Regions from separate parts of the Peptostreptococcus anaerobius 653-L genome, predicted to be linked through region 1. Evidence: riboswitches for the same ligand, from Rfam matches in the RefSeq annotation. Region 1 holds a riboswitch; the other holds the start of a gene.

Region 1 (11,447 bases):
ATGATATCCTTGGATACTGTGCCAAAGATTATAAATATGATGGCGAACACAACTAGTCCTGCGCAGTCTCGGTATAGGTTTGGTGGGTAAACTCCTCCTATAGCCTCTCTACAAGCGTTTATACCATATGTGAAAGGTATAAATGAATTGATAGTCTTAAAGAAGGTTGGAGTCATCTGTATAGGGAATGTACCGCCAGACCCACCTATTTGTATTACAAGTAGGAACATAGATAGGGCCTTACCTACTGTCTTAAATACGGATACTAGGGTGTATATCAAGCAACAAAAGCATACGCTACACAACATAAGTATGGATATAAATAGGAAGGGATCTGCTGCAGTAACACCAAGTAAAACTAAGTCACCTATTGATATTATCAGCGACTGAATAATAGATAATATTAAAAATAGGGTAAGTCTACCATAGTATTTTTCAAGAGGCTTGTATTTGTCTCCCGGATCAGTAGATATAAGGGTACAAAGGATAAGGGCACCTACCCAGGTTGCTAGAACACTGTAAAATGGAGCCATGGCTGACCCGTAGTTTGCCATCTTGTACAACCTTACTTCCTTTATTTCAACTGGTTTTTTAATAAAATCAGCCCTGTCTAGGATATTGGTTTTTATGACATCATTTATTGTTTTTAGGTCCTTGTTGTTTTCAAGCTTGTCAATCATCTCTAGAGAATCTTTTATTTGACTTCTAAGGAGGTCTATAGAGATTTGAGATGTTCCCAGTGTTGAATCAATATTCTTGTTCATTGAATCCAAGTTATTGATAAAGTTACTAGTTGCTGGGTAGATTCCTTCTGTAGACCTTATAATTGAATCTAGGTCTCTTTGAATATCTGACCTACTTGACTTGGCCTTGTTTAGGGGACCTGTAATTAGGTCATCATAATCAAGTATAATATTATTTATCTTATCGTTTAAATCACTAGTTATAGACGCAACTTGGTCTGTTAGATCAGAGTTTATTTGGTTGCTCCTAGATATCAAATCTATAATGTTGCTTAGCTTTTGACTGGCATTATTTAAGTCAGAGTAGTGGTTATTTAACCTAGCTATTGCTGCATTTAAAATATTCGTATTTCCTGTTGAAAATATATTCATTAGGTCAATAACATTAGACAACCTTGATGATGCCTGGTCTATGTTTGATTTTATTTTACTCACTTGCCTAATAGCTTCCTGGCTGCTTGAGCTTGAAAGGCTTCCAAGACTTTGAGCCAAAGAACTTGACGTATTTATAAGTCTAGATATGCTCTTCAGGCTAGTCTTGACCTGAGGACCTACAGAGTTGATATCTGAGTTGGCCTGGTTAAGACTTGACTGGATATCTGAACTTAGTCTTCTAGAATTATCTAGACTAGTTTTTATACTTACAAGGGTATTGTTGGATGAGGATAGTAGTTTTTTCATGTCCTCATTTGATGACTTGGCATTTTTTGTTACCTTTTCTAGGTTTACAAGCTGTTTGTCTAGGTTTTTGAGGCTGGTCTTCATTGTATCAAGCTTGGGGTTGATGTCACCTATCATGGATGAGGTGCCACCTATTGCCGCAAGCGAAGACTTGCTTATAGTACCTATTAGAATCTCACTGATCTTAGCCTGAATCTTGTTGGCTCCTTGGTCAGTTATCTTTTCAGCTATTGCATTTGTCTTTTCGTTGGTTGTATATTCTATGCTGGCTTTTTTAACATCTTTTCTTGTTATCGATGTTAGATTCTTGGTAAAGTCTTTTGGTATTTTTATTATTGCATAGTATTTACCGGTCTTGATTCCCTTTTGGGCATCTTTGTCTGAGACGAAATTCCAGTCCAAGTTCTTGTTGTTTTTCAAGTTTTCTACTAGATTGTCACCAAAATGTAGGTCTTGGTCCTTAAATTGATATCCCTTGTCATCGTTAACAACGGCTACTGAAAGGTTCTTAGTGTTGCCGTATGGATCCCAGAATGCCTCTATATTAAACCAGGCGTAAAGGGATGGTATAATTGTAAGACCAACTACTATTATGGTCACTATTCTGTTTCTTTTGATTTCTTTGATATCATTATAGAAAATTTCTCTTACAACTCCTATACTTGGAAGCTTGGATATAATGTGTTTTTCAAAGAATTTAGTGTTTTTTTTCATTTTATCACCTGCTTAATCATCACTCATACTAATTTTGAATAAATTCGTGTTCTTTACAAATATTACTAATAGATTATAATACAATTTATCTGCTTTGTAAATAACATAATTATTTTGTTGGTCTTTAGTTTAAAAAGTTTATTTAATTTGACTAAACATATCTTATATGTAATAATTAGATTATGATTTACATATTTATATGCTAAAATATAATTATATTTAATGAAAGAGGTATAAAAATGCTTGAAGTAATGGGTCTTAAAAAGACATTTATAAAGAACGAGCAATATATAAATGATAAAGGAAAGAAGAAAAATAAGCAGGTTGAGTTCAATGCTGTAGATGGAATATCTTTTAGTGCAAGTGACGGAGAGATACTGGGTATACTGGGTCCAAATGGAGCAGGTAAGACAACACTCTTGAGGATGATAGGTGGTATACTAACACCTGATGATGGAAAAGTAATATTTGATTCGGAGGATTCTGCAAAGGACCTAAACAGGTTTAAGAAGAATATAGGCTACCTATCAGGCAATACCAAGCTATACAAAAAGCTTACTCCTAGGGAAATAATGTCTACATTTGCCAGTCTAAATGGCATGACCAAGGAAGAAATAAGTAAATCAATAGAAAATATTGTAGACCTTATGAAGATGGGAGACTTCATTGACAATAGGATTGAAAACCTATCTACCGGACAAACTCAGAGGGCTTCAATAGCTAGGTGTCTTATACATTCGCCAAAGTTGTATATTTTTGATGAGCCTACACTGGGCCTAGATGTCATCTCGAGTAAGGGTATAATAGACTTTATGAAAAATGAGAAGGCTAGTGGCAAGATTGTCCTTTATTCAACTCACTATATGGAAGAGGCTGAGTCTCTTTGCGACAAGATTGTTTTCCTATATAAGGGAAAGATTATAGCTAGTGGAAGTCCCAAGCAAATCATGGAGGACTCTTCAACTGACAATTTGAGGGATGCCTTTATAAAGCTTGCAGATATAGGAGGGGAAAATGAGATTTAATATTATAAAAGAGATATTTAAGAAAGAAATTTTGGAGTTGGTGAGAGACAAGAAAAACCTATTCATGATGTTTATCTTACCCATACTTATGTACCCTCTGCTGACAGTTGGTATATCACAGGTTATGATGGCTAGTATAGACGATATGGGAAAGCAGGAGATAAGACTCTTGATTGACGAAAGTGTAGACAAGGACCTGTACACTTACATAGAAAAAAGCAAGGATAGAAACAAGACAAGGTCCCAAGGCCAGATCAGTATCTACAAGAAGAGTACAGATGAAAAGTATATAAAAGAAAGTATAAAAAAGGAAGACTACGATATAGCCATAAAAAGAGAAGAAAACAATACTTATAAGGTATTTGTAGATACAAGGTCAGACAAGTCTAGTCTCTTAAAAGAAAGAGTTAATAAAATTCTTGATGACTACAAGGACACGAGAGTCAAGGCTAGTATAAAATCAGCTGGATTAGATCCTAAAAATACCCTAAATCCAATATCTTATACAAATGAATCAGTGGCTGAATCACAAGAGGAAGCAAGCGGACTAATAGGAAGGATTATTCCTTTTATGCTCATAATGGGAATACTATCGGGTGCAGTATATCCAGCAGCTGATATGATAGCTGGAGAAAAAGAAAGAGGAACTTTGGAGACACTACTTACCATGCCGATTAAAAATATAGAGCTAATAGCGGGCAAGTACCTATCAGTAGCCTTTACTGCTATAATATCTGCCCTGATGAACCTAGTATCTATGGGTCTAACAAGCTATTACTTCTATATGACTGCCAGCAAGATGATGGACGGTATGCAGATGAAATTTGATATATACAAGATGATAGTGCCGATAATTATAACACTGGTATCATTACTTATGTTCACACTTGTTATATCAGCGATTAGTATGTGTGTGTGCTCATTTGCCAAAAACTACAAACAGGCCCAGGCTTATCTAACACCTCTTATGCTTGTGACTATGATACCTGCCTATGCAAGTATGATACCTATGCTAAAGCTAGACTCAACTACAGCCCTGATACCGGTTGTAAATGTCGTGATGCTCCTAAAGGCTGTCTTCTTTATGGAGGTTAACACTAGACTAGCGGGATTTGTATTGCTATCAAATGTTGCCTATATAGCCATGGCCCTAGCAATACTTTCCAAGATATTCAAGTCTGAGAATATACTTTTCGGAAGCGGCGAGGGTATATCTATTTTAAATGCAAGACGAAATATCAAGCCAAAGTCTATGCCTAGTATAAATGATGGCATATTGATTTTTGCACTTGAGTTTGTATATTTACTTACTCTAGGTTCCTATATACAGGTGAGCTATGGAACTGTGGGTATACTACTTAGTCAGGTCATGATGCTGGGCATAGTAGTCCTATATTCATGGTATATAAGAGTGGACTTTAAAAAGGTCTATAGTCTTAACAAGATTGGACCTAAAAAAGCCCTGTATGGTGTCTTGATTTGGTTTGTCGCCTTTATTGCTATGGGGGCACTTTCTTTACTAATAATGAAACTTTCACCAAGTGCAAAAGAAATCGGTGAACAGTTGAATAAAGTTATATTTGGTGATAATATGGTCTTGAATATAATTGCAATAGCAGTAGCTCCAGCCATATGTGAAGAAGCAATTTTCAGAGGCTTTATCTTGTCTGCATTTTCCAATAAAAAATCAATAGACAAAAAGTACTCAGATGATCCTAGCCTAAGAGAGGGCAAGACATCTATCATGGAAAGAGGAAGTAGCTTTGGGATGTATAGGCTCTTAGAGGGCGATAAGGCAGCTATAATCTTCTCTGGCCTGTTATTTGGTATATTACACGTATACTGGTTCAAGATACCTACTACGGCCATACTAGGTATGTTTTTGGCTATTGGTGTCAAGAAGACAAACAGTATCGGAGCATCTGTTATAGGACATTTTTTAAATAACTTGCTAGCCCTTATAGTGACTAGTATAGGACTGGGAATCATGTGGTAAGGGACTTGGCATATATATTTTTATAGGAGGAAACTATGTATAATTTTAATCTACAGATACCCACAAAAATACATTTTGGTAAAGGAATGGTTGTAAATCTAGGTAAGGATATACTTGAATACAGTGACAAGGTATTGTTGGTCTACGGTGGTGGGTCAATTAAGAAGAACGGCATATACAAGGATGTAACTGATGAATTGATAAAAAATAAGATAGAATGGGTTGAGCTAGCTGATGTTGATCCAAACCCAAGAATAGAATCAGTAAGAGAGGGGATAAAACTCTGCAGACAGCACGACCTAGGTGGAGTACTAGCAGTCGGAGGCGGTTCATCAATCGACTGTGCCAAGGTCATAGCTGTAGGTGTCAAGTATGACAAGGATCCATGGGATTTGGTTGTAGACAAGAAACTTATGAAGGATGCCCTACCAATATTTTCAGTCCTAACTTTGGCGGCGACTGGTTCTGAAATGGACCCCAATGCAGTAATATCTGATATGGCAACAAACCAAAAGTTAGGAACAGGTGCAGCATGTACAGTACCTAAGGTATCAATCTTGGATCCTGAGTATACGTATTCAGTTCCAGTCAAGCACACAGCAGCAGGGGTAGCGGATATTATGAGTCATACATTTGAAAACTACTTTAATACCAATGATGCATATATGCAGGCTAGGATGGCAGAGGCTATACTTAAAACTTGTATTCATTATGGCCCTATAGCCCTAGCTCAACCAGAAAACTACGATGCAAGAGCCAATCTTATGTGGGCATCTACTTGGGCTATCAATGGACTACTTGCCCAGGGTGCGAGCCATGCATGGTCAGTCCATCCAATGGAGCATGAACTGTCAGCCTTTTATGATGTGACTCATGGAGAGGGTCTTGCAGTCCTAACACCAGCTTGGATGAGGTATGTGCTAAACGAGGACAACATAGATAGGTTTGTAGAGTATGGCGTAAATGTATGGGGCATAGACAAAAACCTAGACAAGCTTCAAATAGCTAATATGGCAATAGACCTTACTGAAGACTTCTTTGCAAATAAAATGAATATACCTATGAGTCTTAGCAAGCTAGGTATAGGTAGGGAAAATTTTGAGAAGATGTCTGTCAAAGCTATGAAGGGTAAGGACTCTATAAAGGGAATGGTGGAACTAAGACCGGAAGATGTAGTGAAAATATATGAGATGTGTCTATAGGATTTTGTATTAAATTAAAGTAAAGAATTGCAAAGCGATCATAAAAAGGCTGTTTACATAAATGTAAATGGCCTTTTTAGCTAGTAAATATAGGTAAAAAGAGTGTATTGACTAGTAGTATAATATTATATCTATTATTTTCCAAAAACACCTTGACATAATTCTCTTTAAACTGTATTATTGTATTAAAGAGTTAGTACAATAATACAGTAATACAAAAGTAAATTTAAAGGAGGAAGGACATGGCATACGTTTTTGATAATAACGTGCCCTTGTACCTACAGGTTATAGATATAATTAAAAAGAAAATTATATCTGGTGATTACCAGCCTGGTGACCAGCTAGAGTCAGTTAGGTACTTGGCAGGGGAGTTTGAAATCAACCCCAACACTATCCAAAGAGCACTTTCAGAATTAGAAAACCAGGGACTCCTGTTCTCTCAAAGGACCAGGGGAAGATACGTAACAGAGGATACAAATCTAATTAAAGAGGAGAGGTTCAAGATGAGTCAGGTATTGATAGAGGAGTCGATAAAGGCATTGTATGATCTAGGATTTACCAATGAGGATATACTAGATGCTTACAAAAAAGTTTTGTTCAAGGAGGGTAAAGATGTCAATTAATAGAGTAGAAGTTATGAGTGAAAATACAGTTCTGTCTGTAGACCAGGTTAGAAAATCATACGGTAAAAAGAGTGTATTAAAGGGGATGACATTTGATATAGAAAAGGGCAAGATTGTCGGTTTCCTAGGGCCAAATGGATGTGGTAAAACTACACTAGTAAAATTAATAAACGGTCTTATACCAATAACATCAGGTGAAATAAGGGTATGTGGCTACGACATTGGTAAAGAAACAAAGGCCAGGATATCATACTTACCTGAGAGAACCTACCTTAATAATTGGATGAAGGTAAAGGATATATTAGAGTTTTTTGATGATGTATACGAAGACTTTGACAAGGACAAGGCAGAGCAGATGCTCTTTGATATGAATATCAAGTTAGGTGACAAACTAAAGACTATGTCAAAGGGTACAAAAGAAAAGGTCCAGCTAGTTCTTGTGATGTCAAGGGATGCAGACCTATATATCTTGGATGAACCGATAGCAGGAGTAGACCCAGCTGCGAGGAGCTATATCATGAAGACTATACTTACAAACCTACCAGAGGAATCAAGTCTCTTGATAGTTACCCACTTGATTAGCGATATTGAAACTATATGTGATGAGATAATATTTGTAAATGAGGGTAGGGTGCTTATGCATGAGGAGACAGAGTACCTTAGGGAGAAATACAATAAATCTATAGACGCTATTTTTAGGGAGGAATTCAGATGTTAGGTAAATTGATGAAATATGAGATGAAATCTATTTATAAGTACTTTTTAACTTTGTACGCAATAATTATTATAGGGGCTATAATGTCTCTTACAACTGCACGTACTCAAGTAGCAATACTTGAAAAAATAGGTATAGGATCTTTTGTAGCTTGTTTTGTAGCTTGTATAGCCTTGGGTGTTGTCCAGTTTATATTTACTATCACTAGGTTTAATACATCATTGCTTGGAGATGAAGGTTATCTTATGTTTACAATACCTACATCAACTCATACAGTTATTTGGTCAAAGGCTCTTGTCCTATTGATATTTAATATACTATCAACTATTGTAGTTGCTGGTGCTTTTGTAATGATCTTCCTTGTTAGTACCACAGTTTCTGCTAACAAGATAGATCCAAAGGGAATAGAATTTATACATAATGTATTTAAGTATCCTGGTGTATACCTTGGAATAATAGTGACTATAGTGTCAGTGCTTGTATCCATAATTGACATGATTTTCCTAATATACGCATCATTGTCATTTGGTCAGCTACCAGGCTTAAAGAAGCATAAAAATATATTCGCTTTTGCATTTTTTATAGTATTCAATACGGCATCTACATACCTTTACACTGTGATTAGTAAAGACAGTACACAAGCCTTGATAGACAAATTTGAAACAGCATCAGCACAAAACATTGATGCATCTGCCACTACTGCACAGATGGGAGAAAGAGTGGGGCTAGTAGTAGATTTTATAAGTAAGTTACAGGTAGGATTTATAGTATCTACTGTGATAGAAATAGCAGTATTATATGCTATAACATACTATATACTCAACAGAAAGCTAAACTTAGACTAGTTTGTGGGGGAGTCAATCCTTTACAAAAACTAAAAAACTTTACTAATACTTAAATATTTTCGTGAAATAGCTTGATTTTATGTGTATCTTGTTATATACTAGTAATTGTAAATTAATAGAAGGTAGAGGCGCGGGTCTTAAGAGTAACTGGAGCAAGGGTTAAAGCATCCCCAGTGAAAGGATTATCCGCCGAAGCGTAAGATTTGCTTTAGGGTCTTATTGCTGGGTGTACATATAATATGTGTGCAACTGTCACGGGAAACTGTGTTGAGCTATCAGTTGAGTATGTATTTATCATGCCTCGGATTAGCTCCGAGGTATTTTTATATGCTCATGATATTAGGCTCTGTTTATGAGAGCCACCATAGCTTTTTATTAATTACCATTAATTAAAAGAATATAAGGAGGTTCTAAATGAACAGGAGAAGTTTTAAGGTCTTCATGACCACAATCGCAATTTTATTTATGACAATAGCACCTGCTTTTGCAGCAGACATCGATTCTATAGCAAAGGCAAATGCAGGTAAATTAGGTATAATAACTATTATACCGCCACTACTAGCCATAGTGCTTGCATTCATTACAAAGAATGTTGTTATATCCCTATTTTTAGGTGTATTATCCGGATCTTTTATCCTACAGATGGTAAAGGGAGAAAGCATAATAGCTGCTATACCACTATCTTTTCTAGATTTCATATCTAGGGCACTTGCATCACTTGCTGACCCCTGGAATGCTGGTATCATCATGCAGGTTATGTGTATAGGTGGTGTAATCAACCTAGTAGGTAAGATGGGTGGAGCAAAGGCCATAGCTGAAGCCCTTGCTGATAAGGCAAAGTCTACTAGGGGAGCCCAGTTGATATCTTTACTACTTGGTATATTTGTATTCTTTGATGACTATGCCAACTCACTAATAGTAGGACCTATAATGAGGCCGGTATTTGACAAGATGAACATATCAAGACAGAAGCTTGCATTCGTTATAGATGCTACTGCAGCACCAATAGCTGGTCTTGCAATCATATCAACTTGGATAGGACTTGAAGTTGGTCTAATTCACGATGCATTCAAATCAATAAATGTTAATGTTGATGCATTTGGAGTATTCCTTAGTACAATACCATTTAGACTATATAATATATTAATTCTAGTATTCATAGTCCTAAGTGCTGTCATGGTAAGGGAATTCGGACCTATGAGAAAGGCTGAATATATAGCAAAGAGAAGTCTTGTAAAGACCGATGACCTAGACCAGGGTGTTGAAGAATTAGACGATATGGCACCAAAGGAAGGTATAGAATTAAATGTATGGAATGCAATTATACCTATTGGTTTATTGATAGTATCATCACTAGTAGCCTTCTACTATAGTGGTTATTCTGCTATCATGGCAGGTGAGGACAAGGAACTTATCAAGAGTGTATCTGAGAGCATGTTCTCCTTCTCATCTATCAAGGACTGTTATTCAGCATCTGACGCATCAGTTGCCCTATTCCAGTCAGCCCTATTCTCATCGATAGTTGCTATGATAATGGCAAAGATAAAGAAGATATACACATTATCAGAATCAATCGAAGTATGGATAGATGGTATGAAGACTCTTATGATCACAGGTGTTATCCTAGTACTTGCATGGTCACTATCTTCAGTAATCAAGGAAGTTGGTACTGCTAAGTTTATGATTAACTACCTATCAGGTACTTTACCACCATTCTTACTACCAAGTATAATATTTGGATTAGGTGCTATCATATCATTTTCAACAGGTACAGCATATGGTACTATGGGTATATTGATGCCTCTTGCTATACCACTAGCTCACTCAATCAATCCAGATATGGCATATGTAATAGTATCTACTTCAGCAGTTCTTACAGGAGCAATATTTGGTGACCACTGTTCACCAATATCAGATACAACTATCCTTTCATCAATGGGAGCTGGTTGTAACCATATAGACCACGTTAAGACTCAGATGCCTTACTCAATTTTCACTGCAGTAGTGACAGTTGTAGCTGGTTATATACCTGCAGGTATGGGAGTTCCAGCCTATATTGTATTACCAGTAGCTATAGTAGTTATGGCGCTTGGTATTAGGTTTGTAGGTAAGAGAACTGACATAGATGATAAAGAATTTGAAGCTAAGCTAGCTAAGGAAGGATATAACTTCTAATATTTAAATATAATTCGATATATTTTTAGACACTCATGATATTTTCATCTTGGGTGTCTTTTTTTATAAATTGTGATTTATACATTAATTAAAGGGTATATACATAATAAGAAAAATTATTAATTGGATTTAAATTATAGTTTTTAGTTCTCTTAATAAGTAAGGAGGAATCACATGATTTGGTCAATAATAGTAGGAGCAATCATCGGTGCAATAGCAGGTGCAATAACTAAGGAAGGTAAGTCTATGGGATTTATAGCTAATATAATAGCTGGTCTTGTAGGTTCTTCAGTAGGTCAGTCAGTATTTGGACACTGGGGTCCTAGTCTTGCAGGTATGGCATTGGTACCATCTATATTGGGTGCAGTAATTGTCGTAGCTGTAGTATCATTCTTTATGAAAAGATTATAGAAGTATTTAATGCCAATGACTTCTATAAATAAGGGCATGTTAAGTAACATAGAACAATTAGATATAATAAAAGCCTTCCAAGTGCATAAGCATAAGGAAGGCTTTTATTATATAACCCTGAAAACTCCGCTCACAAGACCTAATATAGATACTTGGCTAGTATCGAATATCATAGGTTGGTAGTCAGGATTTTCTGGCTTTAGTACTATTTTATTGTCTATTCTTTCTAATGTTTTCACTGTAGATGTATCACCATCTATAAGAGCTGCGACCATTTTTCCATTTGACGGATTCTTGTTTGATGGGTCTATTATTAT
Region 2 (20,580 bases), on a different contig from region 1:
TAATGCCAAATCCTCCACCAATATTCAAGACAGAAGGTGTGTAGTCTAGGTCTTTTTTTAGTTTAGCGAACCACCCAAATACCTTGTCTACAGCCATTCTAGTTCCTTCCGTTCCAAATATCTGAGACCCTATATGAAAATGGATACCTATAAGGTCTAGGTTTTCTGCTTGGAGTATGTCTGCAACTCCTTTAAATGCCTGTCCATTGTCTATATTAAGACCAAACTTGGAATCGGTACTTCCAGTAGATATATACTCATGGGTATGGGCCTCTACACCAGGTGTAACCCTTAGTAGGCACCTAGGCTTTTTAGACATTTGACCTGCAATTTGGTTTAGCCTTTTTACTTCGTCAAAGCTATCTATGACAAAGCAACCTATGTCTTCCTTCAAGGCATATTCAATCTCAAAGTCCGTCTTGTTGTTTCCGTGTAGGTGAATTTTCTGAGGGTCAAAACCTGCACTCAGGGCATTGTATAATTCTCCAGCCGACACAACGTCCAAGCCCATATTTTCTTCAGCCATAATCCCTACAAGGTACTTGCAGATAAAGGCCTTGCTGGCATAGGATATATGGTAGTCTAGGCCAGAGCCTTCAAGCACACTATGAAACCTTCTGCATTGGTTTGTGACTAGGTCTTCATCGTATACAAATAGGGGGCTAGAATATTGGTCTACTAGGTCCATACTGGTGATGCCGGCAATCTCAAGTTGACCATTCTGATTTATTTTTGAATTTCCGTGTAGTTGCATATTATTCCTTTCTAAAGCCTGTTCAAAGTCTATTTTTTACTGGTAGGTAGATTAGATCAAGAGTCTGGAAGTTAAGAGGTGATATCTGTTCGGAATTTGCTCCGACTCCCTTGAAAGTATACTCGTATACAGGTATATCTTGACCGTAAAAAATAGCCTGATCACCAACTTTTACACTATTATCATCTTCGTTTAGCAATACAATAGTGTGGCTCATCATCATAGATACTAGGGGGTATCTTCTGCCATTTATAAGAACGTCATGACCCATAACCCTTTTTCTAAGAAGGCCATCTCCATAACCTATATTGATGACACCCACCCTTGATTTTTTGTCTGCCTTGAAGGATGAACAGTAGCCGATTGATTCTCCTATTTCAAGGTCCTTGATTGATATTATGGAACCTGAAAGTGTCAGTGCATGGTGGTTGTTTGTAAGGTCAGCTCCCTTGTAGGGTGGGCAACCGTATAGGCTGATACCAACCCTTGCATGGCTGTGATTATCCAACAAGCCATCCCTTTGGAGTGAGGCTGAGTTTTGGGCCTGAACAACCTTAAATTTATGGATTTTCTGGGCAGACTCCAGTATATCTAACCAGTCTGATTTTTCTTTTTCGTAGGAGTTTTCTTGGTCGAATTCATCTGCCCAAGAAAAGTGGGTCCATATACCGTCTAATTTTATGTTTGATTCTTTGGCCAGTCTTATTGTTTCTAATACTTCTTTTTTTGACCTACAACCTGACCTCCTCATTTGACCAGCCCATTCTAGGTGGTAGGATATATCATGCATAGAGTCCTTATTTTCCCTTAGAAAATCTAGACTAGCAAGGGTAGCTGTGATCGAGTAGTCTCTTAGGCTATCAAAGTCCCTACATGGATTAAGCATAAATATATCTACGTCATCATAGAGATCTCTTATACGTATAGAGTCTCTAAGACTAGTTGTAGCAAAAAACCTGACCCCGGCCTGGTAGAAGGTTTCTACTGCTCTTTCAAGTCCGAAATGGTAGGCGTCATTTTTTACTACGGCTATAAGCCCACCTCCTGTCATACCTATTAGGTGGCGGGCGTTTTTGTGTAGGGCATCTAGGTCTATTGTGAGTCTAGGGTTAGACTCAGGTTTATTGTAGATTTTTTGCATATTGTAACCTCCTCTATGGCTAGTAGGTCTTTGCTATCTCGACTAGGTAGTCTACACCATATACTAGGGCCTCTTCTCTCATCTGAAGCCAAGGTGTATGAAGACCAGAAGTATAGCCAAGATCTTCGTTTCTTATACCTACAAAAGAGTAGGATATAGGGGATACATTTTTGAAAAATGAAAAGTCCTCTCCTAATAGGTAGGGATCTGGCATGATATAGGACCTTGCCCCGGACTTTTCAATTGTACTTGCTACAAAGTCGATTAGGTCCTTATCGTTTAGTAGGGCAGGGTAGCCATCTTCAAAATGTAGGTTTATACTAGCTCTTGTCGATAGCTCAACCCCCTGGCATATTTCCTGCATTCTCTTTTTTGATATTTCAAGGTCATCCATATCATAGGTACGGATGGTACCCTCCATATAGCCATTTGTTGGAACTGAGTTCATAACTTCTCCTACATTCATTTTGCCAATGTGGATTATGTTGGTGTGTTTTGAATCTAGGTCATAGGTAGGTATTGTCTGAAACTGCTGGTAGACTTGGATTGCTGCGTTTATGGCATTTATTCCATTTTCCCTGATGCCTACATGAGCTGACTTTCCGACTATCTTGACTGTGAACTCGTTGCAAGATGCCATTATAGGGCCTGGTCGAGTCGCTATTACTCCCTCTTCAAAGTCTGGATTTATATGTAGGGCAAAACTTGCATCTATACTGTATTTTTCAAAGGGGTAGGAGTCTATAAGTACATTTGCTCCACCTGTAGACTCTTCTGAAGGCTGGAATACTACTAGGACGTTGTTCTTTAATTTACCCTCTGACCTAAGGCCTAGAATTTCACGTGTTGCCCCTAGTAGCATAGCAGCATGGGCATCGTGGCCACAAGCGTGCATAACTCCCGGATTGCAAGATTTAAAATCTATGTCGTTTTCCTCTTTTATTGGAAGGGCATCTATATCGGCCCTAAGTAGGATGGTCTTTGCGCTGTCCATACCTGTCCCTATGTAGGCTATAGTAGCAGTAGGCATACCATCGACCTCTTCATAATCAAGCCCCATGGACCTTAGCTCTTCCCTTATGTATTCTGTTGTCTTGAACTCTTCTTTTGATAGTTCAGGATTTTGGTGGATATGACGTCTCCACCTGATTATATCTTCCACTTTTGTGAATCTCATATACTCTATATTCTCTTTTCTTTTTTATTCATTATTTATTTTTTATTCTTTTATTTATTCTCTATTATATATTTTGTATTCTGTATATATATTATTTATAACCATTCTCTAGATATATTTTTCTAATTCTATATTGACCCTATTGATGAATCTAGGCCTGAGTTTTTATTAGTCTAGGGACCTAAGGGCATCTATTATGCTGATCTTTTGACCTTCAACCTGGTTGGTCTTCTTTATAATCTTGGCTGGTACACCAGCTACCACGCTTCCTGCTGGGACGTCTTCAGTGACTATAGCACCAGCTGCAACTACAGACCCTTGGCCGATTCTGACCCCTTCAAGTATGACTGCATTGGCCCCTATTAGGACATTGTCTTCTACTACTACTGGGTTGGCATTGGCTGGCTCTATAACTCCAGCAAGTACTGCACCCATATAAAAAAAAGACAAATGAGAAAACCTGCATTTGTCTTGACATAGCATAAAAAGCGGCAATCATATAGATTGAACCATTATTACTAGTAATTTTGCGGTTAGCTCTCCATTATCATCTAGATAATGACAGAACAAGGGCTATTAACCAATGTTCCAACTAAAATCACAAGGCAGTGTGACCCTAATTTCGGCAATCGCCCCTTTTACAACAGACAGTTTGCCTACATGGTCTGTTATTACTGATGTTGATTGCGCCTCTATCCTTTTAATATTAAGTTGAGTTTTATTATAGACCTATTGTTAGGATTTGTAAAGGGTATTTTTTTGAAAAAAATGATTTATCAGACGGCAAACGATTTGTTAAAAAATTTTCATTGTGATTTGCTTTTTAAAGCGTGTAAAAACAAGGCATTTAGAATATGAACAGAAAATAGAAAAAGTAAACCAAAAATAAATTTTCAAAAAGGTATTGACAATATATCTAGTAGCCTATATAATCATAAACATAATAAATTTAAGAAAATAAAGTCTTTGAAGAGAAGAGTAGCTAGTAGCGTTTTTTACAGAGAATCTGCATTTGGTGAGAGCAGAGGAAGATTAAGCTAGTGAACATGGTCTCTGAGACTCTGGGTCGATATTTAGGCTCAGACGGGTGCGCCTGTTATAGCGCTAGGGTATGATAGTACTTGAAGATATTTTCGATTTACTTGGTGTACCTGATGAGGAGGTACTTGTGAAGGTATCTCGAAAAAAGGTGGTAACGCGTTTATGACGTCCTTTTCAACTAATAGTTGGAAGGGACTTTTTTTATTGGTAATTTTAGGAGTTAAATTTAAATTGACAAGTTGAGTTTTGAAAATTAACAAGACTAAGGTGGAAATCTTTATAGTCCACTTGTAGTCAGTATTAGATTGGAGGATGAGTATAGTGATAAGTTTAGAAGATGTAAGGGTGGAGTTTGAACAGGATAATAAAAAGGTTGTGGCTGTTGATGGGGTAGACCTCAAAATAGAAAAGGGAGATATATTTGGTATAGTTGGATTTAGTGGGGCTGGTAAGTCTACTCTTGTAAGGACTATAAATCTTCTTCAGAGGCCAACATCTGGCAAGGTCATAGTAGGAGGACAAAATATACTGGACTTGAATGGCAAGGAACTCAGAAAAAAGAGGGAAAAGATAGGAATGATATTTCAGCATTTCAACCTGATGAATTCAAGGACTGTTCTGGAAAATGTAACCTATCCCCTAAAAAACAGTAGTCTATCCAAGGTCCAAAGAAAGAAAAAGGCCCAAGACCTACTCAACTTAGTGGATATAGGAGACAAGGCAGATTCCTATCCATCTCAATTATCGGGTGGACAAAAGCAGAGGGTGGCAATAGCTAGGGCCCTTGCCAACGATCCTGACATACTCTTGTGTGATGAAGCAACATCAGCCTTAGACCCTCAGACTACTGGACAGATCCTCAAACTACTGAAGAAGGTCAACAAGGACCTAGGAATTACAATAGTCCTTATAACCCACGAGATGCAGGTTGTAAAATCCATATGTAACAGAGTGGCTGTCATGGAATTAGGTAGGGTTGTAGAAGAGGGGAATATATTTGATATATTTGCTAGACCTAACAGTCAGGTGACCAAGAATTTTATTCAGACGGTCAACCATACAGACGAGTTTCTAACAGAGGTTGAAAAGTTACCAGTAACCGAAAATCTAGGCCCTACAAAGAGGTTGGTCAAGCTGGTATATATTGGTCAGGTATCTCAGGAGCCGGTTGTGGCAGAGTTACTCAAAAACTATTCTGTAGTATCCAATATAATCTGGGGCAATATAGAGGTGATAGGTGGTCAACCTATTGGTAACTTGGGGCTTATATTGGAAGGAGAAAAAATAAACTTGGACAAGGCTATAGTCCACCTAGCAGACAGGGGAGCTATAGTTGATGAAATAAATCTTAGGGAGGTAAAACATGAGCTACTTTAAAAATTCACTGGCTATAAAGGAACAATTTCTAATCGAGACGAGGGCGACCCTTTATATGACCCTGGTCACAGCTCTTATAGCGGGCATCTTGGGATTGGCAATAGGTGTTGCTCTTGTAGTCACTGGGAAAGGAGGAATACTTGAAAACAAAAAAATATACTCAGTCCTAGACAAGCTAGTCAATATAACAAGGTCTATACCATTTGTCATAATCATAGCCCTTGTGGCATCATTTACTAGGTTTTTAGTGGGAACCACTATAGGGCCTACAGCAGCTATAGTACCCCTTGTATGTGGAACTGTTCCATTCTTTTCAAGGCAGGTTGAGAATTCTCTAGTTGAAGTGGACAAGGGTATAATAGAGGCGGCTAGGTCCATGGGAGATTCACCACTGCAAATAATATTTGGTGTCTACCTAAGAGAGGGCCTTGCAGGTCTAGTGAGGGTGTCTCAACTTACACTTATATCCCTTGTGGGTCTGACAGCTATGGCTGGAGCTGTTGGCTCAGGTGGTCTGGGAAATTTGGCCGTATCCCAAGGATTCAATAGGTTCCAAAACGATGTGACCCTAGTGTCTACCATGATAATATTGGTCATAGTATTTGTAATACAATACATAGGGAATGTAATTATAAAAAGAATTATTCATTAATAGAGACTAAGTAATTAATAAAGACTAGGTAATCAAGAAAGGCTAAGTCGTTAATAAAGACTAAGCAATTAATAAAGACTAAATCGTTAAAAAAATAAGTCGTCAATAAAATTAAAAACTATAAATTATAATAAGAAAGAGGTAAAATTATGAAAACAAATAAGATAATCAAAGGACTAGCATTGACATTAGTAGTTGGAGCAATAGCACTTACATCAGTAGGATGTGGGTCAAAAAAGGCGGATTCAGCAGATAAGAAAACAGTAAAGATAGGTCTTGTAGGCAGCGATACAGATGTATGGGACTATGTAGCCAAGAAGCTTGAAAAAGAGGATGGAATCAAGCTTGACTTAGTAAAGTTCACTGACTACAACCAACCAAATGATGCCCTTGTAAATGGGGATATAGACTTAAATTCATTCCAGCACAGGATATTCCTAGAAAATTACAACAAGGAAAAGGGAAGCGACCTAGAGCCTATAGCGGACACAGTTATAGCACCGCTTGGAATATATTCAGAAAAACTTCAAAAACCGACTGATATCAAGGAGGGTGGAAGTATAGTAATACCAAATGACGTAACTAACCAGGGACGTTCCCTAGTCTTATTACAGACAGCAGGTCTTATCAAGTTAGATGAAAAGGCAGGCAACCTAGCAACTGTAAATGACATAAAAGAAAATCCTAAAAAGCTAAAGATTACACCTGTTGATGCATCCCAGACAGCTAGGTCTTTGAAGGATGTTGACCTATCTGTAATCAACTCAGGAATGGCTGTAGATGCGGGATTTATTCCAAACAAGGATGCTAAGTTCTTAGAACCAGTAAACGAAAATTCTAAGCCATATATAAATATTATAGTGGCAAGAAAGGCTGACAAGGACAAGGAGATATTCAAAAAGATAGTAGCTGCCTACCAGGCTGATGATGTAAAGAAAGTTATAGAAGAAACTTCAAAGGGGTCATCAATTCCAGCTTGGGAAAATAAGTAGTCGAGTTTTTTAAAAGAGGTCGATAGCCAAGTTATTGGCTACGACTGGATGATCTCCATACTATGATGGTCATCCAGTTGTAATAGACAAAAATACAAATAACATAGATGAAATAGAGGGAGGAAATGATTATGACTAAGAGAATTGAAAAAGAGATAAATGGTATAAAGATAAGCCTAGATGAGGATGTGGTTGAAATATATGACGAGGTCGTAAGGCACAGGAGGTATTTCCATCAAAATCCAGAACCTAGCCTAAAAGAATATAATACCTGTGCCTATATAAGGTCTGAGTTGGAAAAGGAAGGTATTGACTATATAGGTGTAGGACAAACAGGAACCCTAGCCATTATAAGGGGGGAGAAGGACTTGGAATCAAGAGATAGAAGAGAAATTTCTGGGTCTCCTCTTTTGACAGACCAACGAGTAAAAGGAGTAAGGACTATACTTTTGAGAGGGGATATTGATGCCCTAGAGTTAAACGATGATAAGAACATAGAATATTCTTCCATTAATAAGGGACTATGCCATGCTTGTGGTCACGATGCCCATGCTGCTAGCCTACTTGGTGCAGCCAAGATACTTAATAGGAGAAGGGGAGAATTTGGTGGGATAGTAAAATTGGCCTTTCAGCAGGCTGAAGAGATAGGGGCTGGAGCTAGACAGTTTGTAAAAGCAGGTCACCTAGATGATGTTGACTTTGTATTTGGAACCCATTTAGCATCTAATATAGAAGTAGGTAAATTAGGAGTTACAGAGGGTCCCCAAAGTGCATCTTGTGATATTTTTAAGATAAGGGTTCTAGGTCAAGGTGCCCACGCATCTACGCCTCATTTGGGCAGGGATGCTGTAGTTGCTACATCTAACATAGTTCTAGAGCTCCAAAACATAGTATCAAGACAGATAGGTCCTCTTGATGAGGGCTTGATATCTATAGGAAAGATATGGTCTGGAACAAGGTACAATGTAGTAGCTAGCGAGGGTGTAATAGAAGGAACTGTCAGGACTTTTAGTCAGGAAACCAGAGAATTCATCCTAGAGAGGGTTGAAACTATAGCAGAACTTACAGCAAAGATACATGGTTGTTCTATAGAGTTTGAGAACTATGATGCTGCAGCACCTCTTATAAATCAAAAGGAAAAAACCCTATATTATCAAGAAATAGCAAATCAAATTGTTGGTGAGGATAATGTGATAAGAGACCTTGAAAAGTCTCTTGGAGCTGAGGATTTTGCTGACTATCTAGCTGTTGTACCGGGCACTTTTATAAAGGTGGGATCAAAATCTTCAAGTAAAAACTCATATCCACACCACCACAATTTATTTGATATAGATGAGAGATGTCTGTATATAGAGACACAATCTTATGTAGATTTGGTAACTAAAACATTGATTTAGTTTTCAAATATAACAAAAAGAGTCAATAGAAAAAATATATAGTGAATGATTACATTCATTTTCAATGATAAAAAAATAACTATAGATAAAGACTATACTTAATAAAGAAAAAACATATTATAAAAAGTCCCTATTAATTAAGTTTAAGAGGGCTTTTTTTTATTAGAAAAACCAGTCTTTTTTATAAAAATAAAAAAATAAAAAAAACTTTTTGTTTAAATAATACATATTTTGATTTTATGACCATAAAAAACAACTAAAATACAATTTGGTTTTTCAAAATAAGAATATATGATGGTTTGGGCTTAATAAGAGTGATTTGTATCAGTACAGAAAAATTCAGAAAAATAAGTCAAATTAATTTTTGTGGGTAAGTTAATAATAAACTATTTTTATTATTAACTTATTTTAAACATTTTGTATATTTTGGTATAAAAATGAAATTTAAGTATAAATTTAAGGTACTTGAATTTAATAAGTAAATGGTGTAAAATAATTAACAACTAATATCTGAAAATTAAGAAATTTGTTTGAAAGGAGGAACTAAGATGGCGAAAGAGGCTTTATTAAAAGTGGTCGAAGCTGAAAAGGAAGCCGACCAGATGATAAAGAAAGCTAAAGAGGATGCCAAGGAAATGGCTATCCTTGCTGACAAAAGATCTAAAAAAATCCTAGAGGAACTTACGATCAAGGCTAGGATTGAATGTGATAGGCTAAAGGCTCAGGCACAAGAAGAGATGAAGGGAGAGTTGGACTCCATAGCTCTAGAAAGTGACAAGAGATGTAGGTCTATAATTGATATTCCTCAGGATAGGTTTGATGAAGCCAAGAAAATACTGATAGAGAGGATAGTGAAATAATATGGCTATTGTAAAAATGAAAAAATTTCACCTTTTAGCATTAAACTCTCATCGGGAAACTTTATTGAGAAACTTGCAGGTGTTTAGAAATATTCAGTTTGAAGATGTCTGCGAGGAAGAGGATTTTAGTGACCAGAGTCTTGGGTCATTTAAAAGACCCAAGGTAGATGAAATGGTTGTTATGTATGATGAAGAGATTTCAAAATCTAACTATGTTATTGACTTAGTATCCAAGTACGCCAAGACAGATAAGGGATTAAAGGCCTTGATGAAGGGCCTTCCAAATCTTACCTTTGAAGAACTAGAAGACAAGGTCGAGTCTAAGGATTACGAGCACGTATACTCTGAAATCAGAGGTATAGGCGATAATCTAGGCATTATTAACAGCCAAATAGCAAAGAAAAAAGAGTTGATAGCTGAATTGGAACCAGTATCTAAATTAGATGTAGGTTTTGATGATATGGAAAAACTTAAAAACTTTGATACTATGGTTGGGGCTGTATCAGGTAAGTTAGTAGATTCCTTTGAAGAAGGTCTATCCAAACTTGAAAATACCTATTTTGAGAAGTTGGGTGTAAATAAGGAAGAGTACTACTACTTTATTATTTCAGCTAAGGAAGATTTAGACCAATTATTTGAGCTGATGAGATATTCCAACTTCAACAGAATGAAGTTGAATGAAAAGGGTCTACCTGCTGATAATATAGCTAGACTAAATGATGAAATTGAGGATTTGAAGATTAAAGAAATAGAGATGGTGGGCAAGCTTTCAAGTAAGGGGCAAGCATTAGAAGACTTCAAGCTTAGGTATGAATACCTACAGAACTTGAGACTTAGGTCTTTGGCTGAGAAGGATTTTATGAATACTTCCAATGTATTCGCAATCACGGGATATTGCCCAGACTTTGAGACAGCTAGGTTGGAAAAACTTGTATCTGATGTTTGTGAGGGTGACTACACTATAGAGTTTGAAGAAGTTGATAGGGACAGTGATTCAGTGCCTATAATGCTCAAGAACAACAGATTGGTGAGGGCCTTTGAATCAGTAACTTCTACATATGCCCTACCTAAGTACAACGAAATAGACCCAACTCCTCTATATGCACCGATATATGCCTTGTTCTTTGGTATGATGTCGGCTGACTTTGCATATGGGGCAGTATTATTGGTTCTTACTACTTTAGGACTTAAGCTATGCAACTTTACACCAAGCATGAGAAAGAATGTCAAGTTCTTCCAGCTTATAGGTATATCTACCTTGATATGGGGCTTCTTATACGGATCTTATTTCGGGGCGGCAATACCGGGTATGTGGAGACTATTTGACCTAAGTCAGCAGTTTATGACTATACTTGTAATATCAATTATAATGGGTGGTATCCACCTTTACTATGGTCTAGCTATCAAGGCCTACATGCAGATTAGGGATGGTCTAATAGTGGATATGATTTTTGATGTTATAGCCTGGTACGTTGCCCTTAGTGGCATAATAGTCTTTTTGATAGGAAAGTTTGGTGTCGTTGGACCAGTAGCAACTCAGGCAGGTATGTACGCTATGATAATAGGTATAGTTATGTTACTAGTTGGTGGTGCCAGAGGTGCTAAGGGTATAGGACCTAAGATAGCAGCAGGCTTATACAATGTATATGGTATATCTAGTTACATAGGCGACTTTGTATCATATTCTCGTCTGATGGCTCTTGGTATGTCAGGTGGTTATATAGCTTTTGCGGTAAATATGATAGCAGGAATGGTTTGGGGCAAGACAATTTTAGGTTATGTCGCAGCCATTATAATCTTAGTTTTGTTCCATGCTTTCAACTTGTTCCTATCTTGTTTAGGAGCATATGTACATGCACTTAGACTAATATACGTAGAATTCTTCGGTAAGTTCTACGAGGGCGGTGGTCGTGCTTTTAGGTTCTTTAGAAAAGAAGCCAAGTACATCAACCTAGATAGGCAGTTTGAGGATTAATTAAAAGTAAAAGATAGGATTTAAAAAGAGATTATAAAGAAAGTAAAGAAAGATTTTTAAGAGAGATTTCAAATAAGAATTTTGGCTACAGGTCATGGTCCAACCTGTAGAATATACAGGACCAGAAATAATAAACTAGCTTATAAAGCATAATAATTAAAGAGAGTGACTCAAGGAGGTTTATTTATGAATTTCGCAACTTGGATAGTAGAAAACGGTGGAGTAGTATTCGGTGCAGTAGGTGTTATAGCAGCCTTGCTAGCAGCAATTGGATCTGCAAAAGGTTTATCAATAGTTGGTCAGGCAGCGTCTGGTCTAGTTCCAGAAGAACCACAGAAGTTTGGTAAGACACTTATCTTACAGCTTCTACCAGGTACACAGGGTCTATACGGTTTCGTTATAGGACTATTAATATTATTAAAATTGTCAGGTGACATGAGTCTAGGTCAGGGTATGTACCTAGCCCTAGTAGGTATGCCGATAGGTTTTGTTGGTTGGGGTTCAGCGGTTTCTCAGGGTAAGGTTGCAGCCAGTGGTGTTGGAATCCTTGCAAAGAACGAATCACAGACTACAAAGGGTATCATCTACTCAGTAATGGTTGAAACATATGCACTATTAGCATTCGTTATATCACTTCTATTATTCTTCAACTTCACAAAGTTTTTCGGTTAGGAATAAGAGCATATTATAAAGAGAAGGAAGTGATGAGATGGCAGAGCTAAAAAGGCTTACCGATAAAATATTGGAAGAGGCTATAGGATCAAGAGATGATATCTTAAGACTTGCTAGGGAAAAGGCAAAGAAGATAGAGGATACATCTAAGAGCCAGGCTGAAGCCAAGTATGATCAGATGGTCGAAAAGGGTAAGGCTGAAGCAGATACCCTAAAAGAAAGACTGAGGTCAAATGCCAAATTAAAGGCAAGGGATAATGAACTAAAGGCAAAGCAAGAGACAATAGCCAAGGTCTTTGAATCAGCTATTGAGGATTTAAAGAATATAGATGATGATAAGTATCTTGAGTATATAAAGAATAATGCTAGTTTTTCAGATAAGAGCAAGCTAGTTGTTATGAAGGATAAATTTGCAAGGGTAAAGGAAACCTTCCCACAGGTTCAGACTATTGGGGATAGGTTCTGTGAAACAGGATTTATTGAACTAGAGGATGGTATAGAAAAGAACTTTACTTTTAGCACTCAGATGGATTACATAAAAGACGAGGTACAGGGAAAAATAGCAAGGGTACTTTTTGAATAGGGGGTAGTTTATGGATAGATTAGATTACGCCCAGGGTGTAGTAATGGCGAGGGTTTATGAAAAGAAACTACTCGACAGGGCAAGACTGGACAAGATGATAGACGCTAAGGATGCAGACGAAGCCTTCAAGATACTTATGGATACTGACTATGCCAAGAGTGCTGACGGCGTAAGTGGTGTGGGGGATTATGAGTTGCTCCTTAAAAATGAGACTGCAAGAGCCTTTAAGGCAGGTAGTGAAATGTTGGGTGGCGACAAGAGAATACTTGAGATACTATCACTTAAATACGACTACCACAACCTAAAGACAATGGTCAAGGCCAAGGTATCTGGTAAGGATATGGATGATCTTTTTATCTATTCTAGTGATAACAGGCCAGACAAGATAAAGTTGCAGTTTGAGAGTGGTCATTTTACAGATACTAAGAGTGAATTTACAAATGCCCTAAGAGAGGCAGAGGCAAAGTACACAGATACACTTGATCCACAGATGATAGATATAGTCATGGATAGGGCTTATTATAACCATCTATCTATCATAGCAAAATCTTTGGATATAGATCTATTTAATGACTACGTAGGCGCAAGTATAGATTTTTATAATATATCTTCCATGCTAAGGGCAGTCAAGATGGGCAAGTCTACAAACTTCCTAAATGAAATTCTAGTAGATGGAGGAGGTATATCAGTAAATAAACTCATATCTCTTTCAAGAGAAGAATTTGATAGGTTGGCTATTACTCTTAAGTCTGAAAAAATCGGAAGAAGCTTGGTTGAGTGCATAGATGACTACAAGGCGAGTGGTTGTAGCCTGACAGTTGTAGATTCAATGAAGGATGTGTATCTGAGTAGGCTAAATTCAGATTCAAGATTTATACCATTTGGTCCAGAGCCTATATTTGCTTATCTTGTGGCAAAGGAAAAAGAGATTTCAATGATAAGACTTATATTAGTAGGCAAGCTAAATAAGATCTCATCAGCCAAGCTAAGAGAGAGGCTGGGTGATATATAATGTATAAGATTGGAGCGGTTGGAGACAAGGACTCCATCCTAGCATTCAAGTCCATAGGTATAGATGTATACCCTGTGCTAGATGCTAGGCAGGCAAGAGAGGCAATAGATTCCATGGCCGATGACTCATACGGTCTTATATTCGTAACAGAGCAGATAGCCAAGGATATAGAAGAAACAATACAGAGATATAAGAAAAAGCTAGTTCCAGCTATAATACTAATACCTTCTAACCAGGGTAGCCTAGGTATAGGAATGAGCGAAATAAATAAAAATGTTGAAAAGGCAGTAGGTAGCAATATCTTTGCCAACTCGGATAAATAAGGAGGAGAGGCGACATATGGCAGGTAAAATAGTAAAAGTATCTGGTCCACTAGTTGTAGCCGAAGGAATGGAGGATTCAAACATTTACGACGTTGTAAAGGTATCGAATTCTAAACTAATCGGTGAAATCATCGAAATGCGTGATGATAAAGCTTCAATACAGGTATATGAGGAAACTTCAGGTATAGGACCTGGAGAACCAGTAGAGACAACAGGAGAACCCCTAAGCGTTGAGCTAGGACCTGGTCTAATAGAGAATATGTTTGATGGTATACAAAGACCGCTAGAGAAGTTCAGGGCTGTTGCAGGAGACTTTTTGACTAAGGGTGTAGAAGTTCCATCACTTGATAGAGATATAAAATGGACATTCCACCCACAGGCCAAGGTAGGCGACAGGGTATCCGAAGGTGACGTACTTGGTTATGTTCAGGAAACACCGGTAGTCAAGCACCTAGTAATGGTTCCTTACCAGGTAGAGGGTCTTGTAGAGTCAATCGTAGAAGAGGGAGACTTTACTATCATAGAAGATATAGCTACTATAAAGAATGACAAGGGTGATATAAAGTCAGTTCAGATGATGCAAAAGTGGCCGGTAAGAAAGTCTAGAAGAATCAAGGAAAAGATAGCTCCTAGGGTTCCACTAATAACAGGTCAGAGAGTAGTTGATACCTTCTTCCCAGTAACTAAGGGTGGTACTGCTTGTGTACCGGGGCCATTCGGTTCAGGTAAGACAGTAGTTCAGCACCAGTTTGCTAAGTGGGCAGATGCTCAGATAGTTGTATACGTTGGTTGTGGAGAACGTGGTAACGAGATGACAGACGTTCTAAATGAATTCCCAGAACTGATTGACCCTCATACAGGCGAATCTCTAATGAAGAGAACAGTTCTTATAGCTAATACGTCAAATATGCCAGTTGCAGCCAGAGAGGCAAGTATATATACAGGTATTACAATAGCTGAATACTTTAGAGACATGGGATATTCAGTAGCGGTAATGGCCGACTCTACATCAAGATGGGCAGAGGCCCTAAGAGAGATGTCAGGTCGTCTAGAAGAAATGCCTGGTGATGAAGGTTATCCAGCCTATCTAGGTTCTAGAGCTGCAGAGTTCTATGAAAGAGCAGGTAAGGTAATATGTAAGGGTAGCGATAATAGAGAGGGAGCCCTTACAATAATAGGTGCCGTGTCACCTCCAGGTGGAGATATATCTGAGCCAGTATCACAGGCTACACTTAGAATAGTAAAGGTGTTCTGGGGATTAAATGCCAACCTAGCCTATAGGAGACACTTCCCAGCCATATCTTGGATAGATTCATACTCGCTATACCAACCAGATGTTGATGAGTGGATGGGTGAAAATGTATCAGAAAGATTCCCAGTTAATAGAGCCCAGGCAATGGCCCTACTACAGGAAGAAACATCCCTAATGGAAATCGTAAGACTAGTAGGTAAGGATACCCTATCTGAGGCAGACCAGCTAAAGTTGGAAGTAGCCAAGTCAATTAGAGAAGACTACCTACAGCAGAATGCCTTCCAGGATGTCGATTCATTTACATCCCTAGAAAAGCAGGACAAGATGCTGGACCTAGTATTGAAGTTCTACAGAGAGTCTTTAAGAGCCCTAGATAACAAGGTATACCTAAGTGAGCTACTAGACCTACCAGTTAGGGAGAAAATAGCTAGAGCCAAGTATACTGAAGAAGCTCATATAGATAAGCTAGATCTTATATCTGATGAAATAACAGATGTTATAAATGAATTAATAAATAGAGGAGGTGGACTAGATGATTAAGGAATATAAAACTATAAGAGAAATTGTTGGTCCCCTACTAATGGTAGATGGTGTTGAAGGAATTAAATACGAAGAGCTAGTTGAAATAGAGATGCAAAACGGAGAAATTCGTAGGGGTAGAGTCCTTGAAGTAAATGGTGACAAGGCCATGGTTCAGTTATTCGAAGGGTCATCAGGTATCAACCTAAAGGACTCTAAGGTAAGGTTCCTTGCCAAGCCCCTTACCCTAAGTGTATCAGAAGATATGATAGGTAGGGTATTTGACGGTATGGGTAAACCAAAGGATGGCGGACCAGACCTAATACCAGAAGACAAGCTAGATATAAACGGTATAGCAATCAACCCGGTGGCAAGAGATTATCCGTCTGAGTTTATCCAGACAGGAGTATCTGCCATAGATGGACTAAATACCCTTGTTAGAGGCCAGAAGCTACCAATATTCTCAGGTTCAGGTCTACCACATGCCAACCTAGCTGCCCAGATAGCTAGACAGGCCAAGGTTCTTGGAACTGATGATAAGTTCGCCGTTGTATTCGGTGCTATAGGTATTACATTCGAAGAGGCCCAGTACTTTATAGATGACTTCAAGAAGACTGGAGCGATAGACAGGTCAGTTCTATTTATGAACCTAGCCAATGACCCGGCTATCGAGCGTATATCTACACCAAGAATGGCCCTTACTTGTGCAGAGTACCTAGCCTTTGAAAAGGGTATGCACGTCCTAGTAATATTGACAGACCTTACAAACTACTGTGAGGCCCTAAGAGAAATATCAGCAGCTAGACGTGAGGTTCCAGGTAGAAGAGGTTATCCGGGATACCTATATACAGACCTTTCAACACTATATGAAAGAGCTGGTAAGATAAAGGGCAGGCCAGGTTCAATCACTCAAGTACCTATCCTGACAATGCCAGAAGATGATAAGACACATCCAATCCCTGACCTTACAGGCTATATAACAGAAGGACAGATCATCCTATCAAGGGCCCTATATAAGAAAAATATGATGCCACCGATAGATGTTCTACCGTCTCTATCAAGACTAAAGGACAAGGGTATAGGAGATGGCAAGACTAGAGAAGACCATGCAGATACTATGAACCAGTTGTTCGCAGCCTATGCAGCAGGTAAGGAAGCCAAGGAATTACAGGTAATACTTGGTGAATCTGCCCTATCAGAATCAGATAAGGCCTTTGCAAGGTTTGCAGATGCATTTGAAAATATATACGTATCACAGGGTTACACAACTAACCGAACAATAGAAGAAACCTTGAATATAGGTTGGGACCTACTAAAGATTCTTCCAAGAACAGAATTAAAGAGAATAAAGGACAAGTATATCGAGAAGTATTTACCTGAGGAAAGCCAGGTGGATTAATATGGCGAAATTAAACGTAAATCCAACTAGAATGGAGCTTTCGAGGTTGAAGGCAAGACTAGCTACATCTACAAGGGGTCACAAACTGCTTAAAGATAAGCAAGACGAACTTATGAGACAGTTTATAGCCATGATCAAGGAAAATAAGAGACTTAGAGAATCTGTTGAAGCTAAGCTTACAGACTCATTTGAGGATTTTCTATTGGCTAGATCTATGAACTCATCACAGATGTTAGACGAGGCCTTGGCTATATCAAAAGAAAGTATACAGCTGGATATACAGACTAAAAACTTGATGAGCGTAAACGTTCCGGTGATGACTTTTTCTAGGAGTGACCAAGAGGACACATCAGCCATATACCCATATGGTTTCGGTGGAACGTCATCAGAACTTGATGAAGCTGTCAAGAAACTGTATGACATACTTCCAGACCTGTTAAAACTTGCAGAGATAGAGAAGGCGTGTCAGCTAATGGCCGACGAAATCGAGAGCACTAGAAGAAGAGTAAATGCTCTTGAATATATGACAATACCTCAGTTAAAAGAGACAATTACCTATATCAGGATGAAACTAGAAGAAAACGACAGAAGTTCTATAACTAGACTGATGAAGGTAAAGGATATGATAAAACAATAATAATATATCAAAATGGACTGGCTGATTTAGCCAGTTCATTTTATTTACAAGTTTATATTTGACATAAAAATAGGCACTATGATGATTGATCCATCTAGTGTCTATTTCTTGGGAGCTTTTACAACAAATTATTTAAAAAAGGTTGGATTTTTGTTAGATGTGTAGTAATATATAGTTATTATGTGTATATACATAAGTATATTCACATAAATATACAAAAAATAATTTTTATAAAAGATGTGCAGTTTCTTATAAAGTTGAACTGTAGATTAAAAGGGAGGCATTTATGACCGAATCAGGAGTAAATATACTAGGGGATAGTAAAGCCTTGGTCACAGAGATTGAGAGGCTAAAAAAAGAAAAAGATGTTCTTATTCTTGCCCATTACTATACAAGAGGGGAGGTACAGGAAATAGCTGATGTAGTTGGAGATTCATTTCAGCTTGCAAAGATGGCACAGGAGTCTACTAATAAGATAATCTGTTTTTGCGGTGTCAGCTTTATGGGAGAGAGTGCAAAGATACTCAACCCAGATAAGAAGGTCTTGATACCAGCTCCTAGTGCAGGTTGTCCAATGGCAGATATGGTAGATTATGACCAAATAGCAGGTTTAAAGGAAAAATACGAAGACCTAGCCATAGTATCCTATATAAATACCAATGCAGATGTAAAAAGACTAGCTGATGTATGCGTTACCTCATCAAATGCTATGAAGATAGTATCGAATTTGCCAAACGAAAATATATACTTTATGCCGGATATGAACTTGGGTAGCTATATTAAAAATCAGGTGAAGGGTAAGAATTTTATACTCCATGAAGGATACTGCAAGTACCACCATCATGTAGATATAAAAGAAGTGAAGGACTTAAAAGAAAAATATGGATATGATGTCCTAGCGCATCCTGAATGCAGGGAATCTGTAGTTGAAGAGGCTGATATTGTAGGTTCTACAAAGGCTCTACTGGAGTATGTGGCAGCCACTAAGAAAAAAGGATATATAGTCTGTACAGAATCTGGAATTCTTCACCAAATGAAGAAGGTATCTCCAGAAAGTGAATTTATAATACCTAGCTCTATGAATGATTGTAGAGATATGAAGAAAATAGACTTAGAGAGTCTTTATCTAACATTGAGAGATGAGACTGGAGAAGTAATACTCGACGAAGGATTAATAAAAGATGCTAAAGCACCTTTAATAAAGATGATGGAGATGAGTTAAAATGAAAGGTTTTTATGATGTCGTTGTTGTTGGGGCTGGGGCAGCAGGTCTATCTTGTGCCCTAAATCTAGATCCTAGTTTTGAAGTGTGTCTAATATCAAAAAAGGATATGTCAGAGGCAAATTCCTACCTTGCACAAGGGGGAATATCAGCTAAGAGGGTAAATGAAGATATAGATGACTATATTGAAGACACCCTAAGAGCAGGTCACTATGAAAATGATCCAGAGGTTGTAAGGGATATATTGGACAATTCATTAGAAGTTGTAAAGTCCCTAATAGGTTATGGGGTCCCATTTGAAAAGGATGAACAAGACCAGTATAGTCTGCACAAGGAAGGCGGCCACAGACTAGCTAGGGTATATCATGTGGGAGATTTTACAGGTAAATCAATCTGCGAGACTATGGCTCAAAGAGTAATGTCATCACCCAATATAGATGTGTGTGAGGATACTACATTCTATGACCTTATAGTGGAAGGAGATAGGGCTATAGGTATAAAGGTATATGCTAAGGGCAGATACCAGAATATATATTCAAGGGCAATAGTTATAGCTACTGGTGGTATAGGAGGGATATTTGACTCATCTACTAACTTCAAATCAATATCTGGTGAGGGGCTTTCTATAGCCATAAAACATGGTGTAGAGGTGTCCAATATAGAATATGTCCAGATTCATCCAACGGTTTTGTATGACCAAGAAAAGGGAAGACACAGCCTTATTACAGAGGCGCTCAGAGGAGAAGGAGGAATACTCCTTGATAAAAATGGCAAAAGATTTATAGATGAGCTCAAGCCTAGGGATATTGTCTCTAAGGCTATCAGGTCCAAGATGGAAGCTGATAGGTCAGACTACGTGTATTTATCCTTGGAGAATATCCATAATAGGGACAGGGTAGATGAAAACTTTCCTACAGTATTCAATGCTTGTATGGAAAAGGGCATAGATATCAGAAATGATATGATACCTATTTGCCCAGGCCAGCACTACCATATGGGTGGAATAACGGCTCAGATAGACGGACAAACTAGTATGAAGGCCCTATATGCCATAGGAGAGGCTGCTTGTACTGGACTTCATGGAAGAAATAGGCTGGCATCCAACTCCCTACTAGAAGCCTGCTACTGCGGAATGAGGTGTAGCGAGAATATAAATATATCGATTGATGATTTTATAACTGAAATCAAGGAAAACCATGAGACAAGGGACATAGATGAAATACTTGAAGACCACCATAGGTTACTTATAGATAGGATAAGGGAAAGGAATAAGGATTTTTATGAATACTGGCTTAAAAATGAAAATGCTTAGTAGGGTCCAAGAAGCTCTTATGGAGGACTTGACCTACAAGGATATAAGTGTTGAGGGTATAATTGACGAGTATCAAGATGCTAGGGCAGACCTAATAGCCAAGGAGGATGGTGTAATTTGTGGTATTGATATATTCTGCCATACCTTTAAGATATTGGATCCTGATGCAAGGTTTGAGCTCTATACTAAAGAAGGCGATAGGATTGTAAAGGGACAAAAAATTGCAAGAATCTATTCCAAGGCCCAGGCCATGTTGTTTGCAGAGAGGACTGCCCTAAATTTT

Evidence for each region. A riboswitch is a leader RNA that binds a small molecule or an ion and turns the genes downstream of it on or off. The one in region 1 is predicted to bind lysine.
Region 2: another riboswitch for lysine. It lies ahead of HMPREF0631_RS01680 (DapH/DapD/GlmU-related protein); the one in region 1 lies ahead of HMPREF0631_RS07780 (Na+/H+ antiporter NhaC family protein).

The regions. Positions count from the first base shown of each region.
Region 1 covers NZ_ADJN01000063.1:10,557-22,003, reverse strand. Annotated here, with positions in the region: gene HMPREF0631_RS07815 (YhgE/Pip domain-containing protein) at 1-2,138, opposite strand, end outside; gene HMPREF0631_RS07810 (ABC transporter ATP-binding protein) at 2,378-3,163, shown strand; gene HMPREF0631_RS07805 (ABC transporter permease subunit/CPBP intramembrane protease) at 3,153-5,159, shown strand; gene HMPREF0631_RS07800 (iron-containing alcohol dehydrogenase) at 5,195-6,361, shown strand; gene HMPREF0631_RS07795 (GntR family transcriptional regulator) at 6,604-6,984, shown strand; gene HMPREF0631_RS07790 (ABC transporter ATP-binding protein) at 6,974-7,702, shown strand; gene HMPREF0631_RS07785 (hypothetical protein) at 7,696-8,544, shown strand; lysine riboswitch at 8,660-8,827, shown strand; gene HMPREF0631_RS07780 (Na+/H+ antiporter NhaC family protein) at 8,959-10,719, shown strand; gene HMPREF0631_RS07775 (GlsB/YeaQ/YmgE family stress response membrane protein) at 10,894-11,130, shown strand; gene lexA (transcriptional repressor LexA) at 11,238-11,447, opposite strand, start outside.
Region 2 covers NZ_ADJN01000015.1:85,941-106,520, reverse strand. Annotated here, with positions in the region: gene lysA (diaminopimelate decarboxylase) at 1-754, opposite strand, end outside; gene alr (alanine racemase) at 777-1,895, opposite strand; gene HMPREF0631_RS01685 (M20 metallopeptidase family protein) at 1,915-3,072, opposite strand; partial or broken gene HMPREF0631_RS01680 (DapH/DapD/GlmU-related protein) at 3,241-3,504, opposite strand; lysine riboswitch at 3,599-3,775, opposite strand; T-box leader at 4,030-4,289, shown strand; gene HMPREF0631_RS01675 (methionine ABC transporter ATP-binding protein) at 4,426-5,490, shown strand; gene HMPREF0631_RS01670 (methionine ABC transporter permease) at 5,477-6,142, shown strand; gene HMPREF0631_RS01665 (MetQ/NlpA family ABC transporter substrate-binding protein) at 6,292-7,134, shown strand; gene HMPREF0631_RS01660 (amidohydrolase) at 7,266-8,531, shown strand; gene HMPREF0631_RS01655 (hypothetical protein) at 9,080-9,391, shown strand; gene HMPREF0631_RS01650 (V-type ATP synthase subunit I) at 9,456-11,366, shown strand; gene HMPREF0631_RS01645 (V-type ATP synthase subunit K) at 11,553-12,038, shown strand; gene HMPREF0631_RS01640 (V-type ATP synthase subunit E) at 12,076-12,621, shown strand; gene HMPREF0631_RS01635 (V-type ATP synthase subunit C) at 12,632-13,633, shown strand; gene HMPREF0631_RS01630 (V-type ATP synthase subunit F) at 13,633-13,956, shown strand; gene HMPREF0631_RS01625 (V-type ATP synthase subunit A) at 13,973-15,748, shown strand; gene HMPREF0631_RS01620 (V-type ATP synthase subunit B) at 15,741-17,126, shown strand; gene HMPREF0631_RS01615 (V-type ATP synthase subunit D) at 17,128-17,763, shown strand; gene nadA (quinolinate synthase NadA) at 18,050-18,985, shown strand; gene HMPREF0631_RS01605 (L-aspartate oxidase) at 18,987-20,297, shown strand; gene nadC (carboxylating nicotinate-nucleotide diphosphorylase) at 20,266-20,580, shown strand, end outside.